One region of the Bacillus sp. ABA4_010 genome, then DNA from elsewhere that is predicted to be linked to it. Evidence: predicted binding sites of a transcription regulator. Region 1 holds the regulator's gene; the other holds the start of a gene.

Region 1 (2,201 bases):
AAAGCTTCAACAGCAGAAATAAAAATATCTATGTAAAAGGGCCCTTTACCAATTGAACATTGGCGAAGGGCCCTTTTGCTTCGTTACATGTTAGCTTGAGCTTCCTGCTCAGCTTTCAATACTTTACGGTAAGCAGATTTTGAGATGATAATACTAATTTCATAAAGAAGCAGTAACGGCACTGTGACCATTAGATGAGAAATAATGTCAGGCGGCGTAATGAACGCAGCAATGACCAATAGGAAAAAGTAGGCATACCTTCTCACATTCGCTAAAAACATCGGTGTCACAATCCCTAGCCTTGTTAAAAACATAACAATAACAGGAAGCTGAAACAATAAACCGAACGGCAGAACCAGCTTCAGCAAAAACTGAAAATATTCATTAATGCCAATAACTTGTTGAATGTTTAAATCATTCGCCAGCCCTGTCATGAAATGAACGACAAATGGAAACAAGATAAAATAAGCAAATGAAATGCCCCCTAAAAACAAAAACAATGAAGCGGGAATATAGCTTAAAGTCACTTTTCGTTCTTTTTCATAAAGACCTGGACTGATAAAGGCCCATAGTTGATACAAAGCAATGGGCGAAGATAAAATACATCCGATGATAAAAGCAAACTGCATATAGATTTTAATTGGATCAGTCAGCCGAAAGGCATTCATCGTTAATTCCTTCGCTTCATCTGCCTGTTGCAAATATAAAATAATCGGCTTTACTAAGAAAAATGATCCAATGGTAGCCGCTAAAAAAAAGACAATCGTAATGATTACCCGCTTTCGCAGCTCTCCAATATGATCATACACAGACATTTCTTGTTCCGTCATAACACTCATTCCTTACTTTTCGCTGCGCTTATCGTCATCATCATCTGCTAATCCCTTAGTTGCATCTTTAAATTCTTTTAGCGTATGACCTGCTGCTTTTCCAAGCTCAGGTAATTTCTTTGGTCCAAAAATAAGCAATGCGACAAGGGCAATTAATAAAAAGCTACCAAATCCTAAACCCATAAATACCTGTCTCCTCTCATCTTAATTAACCTGTTTAAAGATCCTGCGGATAGTTCTTTAAGAAATACACAAGTGATTGAAGTTCCACTGCCAAATCAATGTGATGGATGCGAATAGAGTCTGGTACACTAATACGAGCTGGCGTAAAATTCAAGATTCCTTTAATTCCACTTTTAACTAAGCGGTCTGTAATTTGTTGCGCTGCACTTGCTGGCACCGTTAAAATTGCAACTGAAATCTCTCCCGTAATTTTCTCCTCTAAATCATCTAGATGATAAATGGGTACTCCACCTACATTTGTGCCTACTTTATTTTTTTCAACATCAAAAGCAAATTCAATTTTCGTATTATTGTTCTTAATGAAATTATAATTTAAAAAGGCGGTTCCTAAGTTTCCCACTCCAATGAGGGCTACTTTCGTGACTTCGTCTTGATCTAACGTTTTCCTAAAAAAGGATAGCAAATAATTGACATTATAGCCATAACCTTTTTTGCCAAGTGCTCCAAAATAAGAAAAATCTCTACGAATGGTTGCTGAGTCCACTTTAACAGCCTCGCTTAATTCAGCTGAAGAAACACGTTGTTTTCCTGAAGAATGCAAGTTTTTCAAAAAGCGATAATAAAGAGGCAATCGCTTCGCAGTTGCTTGTGGTATTTTTAATTGCTCAGTATTCATGGTTCCCTCCCACAATCCAAAAGCCTGTATATATTATAAATTCTCTCTCTTAAAATCTCCGTTCTTCCCACCTGTTTTTTCTACTAAATATGTAGGTCCGATTACCATGGCTTTATCAATCGCTTTGCACATATCGTAAACCGTCAGCGCACATATAGAAGCAGCAGTTAACGCTTCCATCTCGACTCCTGTACTTCCTTTAGTTTTGACCTCTACTTGAATATTTAGTAAATAATTTGCTCCTTTTTGACTCCATGAAAAAGAAATGTCTACCCCTTTTAAGGCAATAGGGTGACACATCGGTATGACATCAGCCGTTTTCTTAGCCGCCATAATTCCAGCGACTTGTGAAACCGCTAACACATCTCCTTTTCCAATCTCTCGCTTCTCTATTTTTTGATAGATTTCTTCATTCACTTCTACACTGGAAACCGCAACAGCTGTGCGGAACGTTTCAAGCTTTTCCGAGATGTCAACCATCTTCGCTCTACCTTGATCGTTAAAATGCGTCA
Region 2 (2,201 bases), on a different contig from region 1:
AATAATCTTCAGCGGAAATAAGAAAGGCATCGGTCTAAAAAAGTCTCGGCCGTATTCTGCTGCCCCTTTCATTTTGATGCCATAATAATGTGTTAACACTACTACCATCGCAGCAAGCGTTAACGTGATGGCTGGATCAGCAGTTGGTGACTTCCACCATAACTCATGATTTACAATGACCGAAAACGGTAATCCCAACATATTGGAAACGAAAATGTACATTAGAAGTGCTACTCCTAAAGTTAAAAAGCGGCCTCCTGTTTTCCAATCCATCGTACTGTTGATGAGACCTTTAACGAAATCCAAAACCCATTCCATAAAGTTTTGCATACCGGTAGGGTTCATCGCAAGACGACGAGTAGCAAAGACTGCGATAAGGAACACAATTAATGAAGCTACTGTAATCATTAACATGTTCGCAAGGTTAAATGTAAGACCTAAAAATTCTACAATTGGCGCTCCGTGACCCAACTGTTTTCACCTCTCTTCCTATCTATAACGGATGCTTTGGACTATGAAATCTATTATAACGACATAGTAAAATGTCATTAATCCCATGATAAATCCAACTAGATGAACCTGTTCGGGATATCGCATCGCAATGATAACCCCTAATGCTGCGGTAGCAAACCTTGTGAAAGTCCCTACTGATTTTACTTTCCGCCCTTGTTCAATTGCCTGTCCGAACTGTTTTTCTCTTCGAACGAGTGTCCATAAGTTATACAAACTGAAAACTGTACCTAATATAAGTCCTAAAAACACAGACTGATACCCGGTAAACCCCCACCCTAATACGAAAAGTGCGAGTAAAAAAAATATGTATGATCGAAGGCGCGGAAACATTTGCTGCAAATCTTGCATAGAAGTTATTCTCCCGAGAAAAATTGGTGGACTGAACGCAGCATGGCAAAAACCCCTGCTCCAAGTCCCATAAGAAGACCAATAATTAAAAAGAGTGGTTCAGTTCCAGTTTTACTATCCAGCCATTTTCCAAAGAATAAGCCGACTAAAATGGAACCTGCTAGTTGTGAAAGTATGATGGACATTAACGCCATAGAACGAAATGGATGGCGTGATTTTCGACTCATGGAAATCCCTCCGCTTTTCAAGGTATATAAGGAGTGTTTAACTGCTTTCTACTTTATGTATATGCATAGAAAGGCAAGCTGTTCCCACCTTAAAAAGGTCGATTTTTGTCGAAAAAAAAGGATATTTTTCAGTTGTTTCCTCGTTTGAAAACCTTACCATTTATATCCCCTGTTAGCATACAATAGGCTCTATGTAATGTCAATGCGTTACGTGGAAAACTTCACATTTTGTCAAGAAATGTACACATTTACAATGTGTACATAGTAAAAACTATAGTATGATAGCATTCAACATTTCCCCTAAAAAAAACACCCCTCAGATGAAACGCTTTTCGCCATCATGTGAGGGGTGTTTTCATTAAGATAATGGATTGAAGACTTCCGGACGTTCTTGTGTACGCTTAAAGTAAAAACTGATTGCATCAGCAATACGTTTAGAAGCGAGCCCGTCCCCATAAGGGTTGGATGCCTTCGCCATACGCTCGTAAGCGTCTTTGTCGGTTAACAATTCCTTCGCCAGCTTATAAATATGCTGCTCTTCCGTTCCTGCGAGCTTTAATGTTCCAGCCTCAATTCCTTCTGGGCGCTCTGTTGTATCACGCAGAACGAGCACCGGCACACCAAGCGAAGGAGCTTCTTCCTGTACACCACCGGAATCCGTTAAAATCAAGTAAGATCTTGAAGCAAAGTTATGAAAATCAATAACATCTAGTGGTTCAATCAAATGAATGCGACTGTCTTCGCCCAACACTTCATCTGCCAACTCTCGTACAACTGGATTCAAATGAACTGGATAAACAACTTGAACATCATCATGCTCTTCAACGATTCTCTTCACAGCCCGGAACATATTTCGCATAGGCTCACCAAGGTTTTCACGTCGATGTGCTGTCAGCAAAATTAAACGATCGTCTCCGACCTTCTCCAAAACGGGATGCGTATACTCTTCACGAACAGTTGTATTTAATGCATCAATTGCCGTGTTCCCCGTAATAAAGATCGCTTCTTCAGGTTTGTTTTCTTGCAGTAAGTTTCCTGCTGATTTTTCTGTTGGAGCAAAATGAAGATCTGCCATAACTCCTGTCAACTGACGGTTCATCTCTTCTGGATATG

Evidence for each region. Region 1 encodes Rex, which represses fermentation and respiration genes when NADH is low (regulators of the CRP and FNR family bind a similar motif). Its sites were predicted from a motif close to TTGTGAAATATTTCACAA; they were not measured.
Region 2: ACXAEO_RS20540 (AtpZ/AtpI family protein) is a predicted target of Rex. The motif match lies at 1,298-1,315, and genes of this name have one in related genera.

The regions. Positions count from the first base shown of each region.
Region 1 is NZ_JBSWUN010000003.1:3,729,576-3,731,776, forward strand. It holds gene ACXAEO_RS19590 (YdiK family protein) at 1-22, shown strand, start outside; gene tatC (twin-arginine translocase subunit TatC) at 84-830, opposite strand; gene tatA (twin-arginine translocase TatA/TatE family subunit) at 843-1,013, opposite strand; gene ACXAEO_RS19605 (redox-sensing transcriptional repressor Rex) at 1,048-1,689, opposite strand; gene moaC (cyclic pyranopterin monophosphate synthase MoaC) at 1,723-2,201, opposite strand, start outside.
Region 2 is NZ_JBSWUN010000004.1:185,229-187,429, reverse strand. It holds gene atpB (F0F1 ATP synthase subunit A) at 1-471, opposite strand, end outside; gene ACXAEO_RS20545 (ATP synthase subunit I) at 490-861, opposite strand; gene ACXAEO_RS20540 (AtpZ/AtpI family protein) at 867-1,088, opposite strand; gene wecB (non-hydrolyzing UDP-N-acetylglucosamine 2-epimerase) at 1,447-2,201, opposite strand, start outside.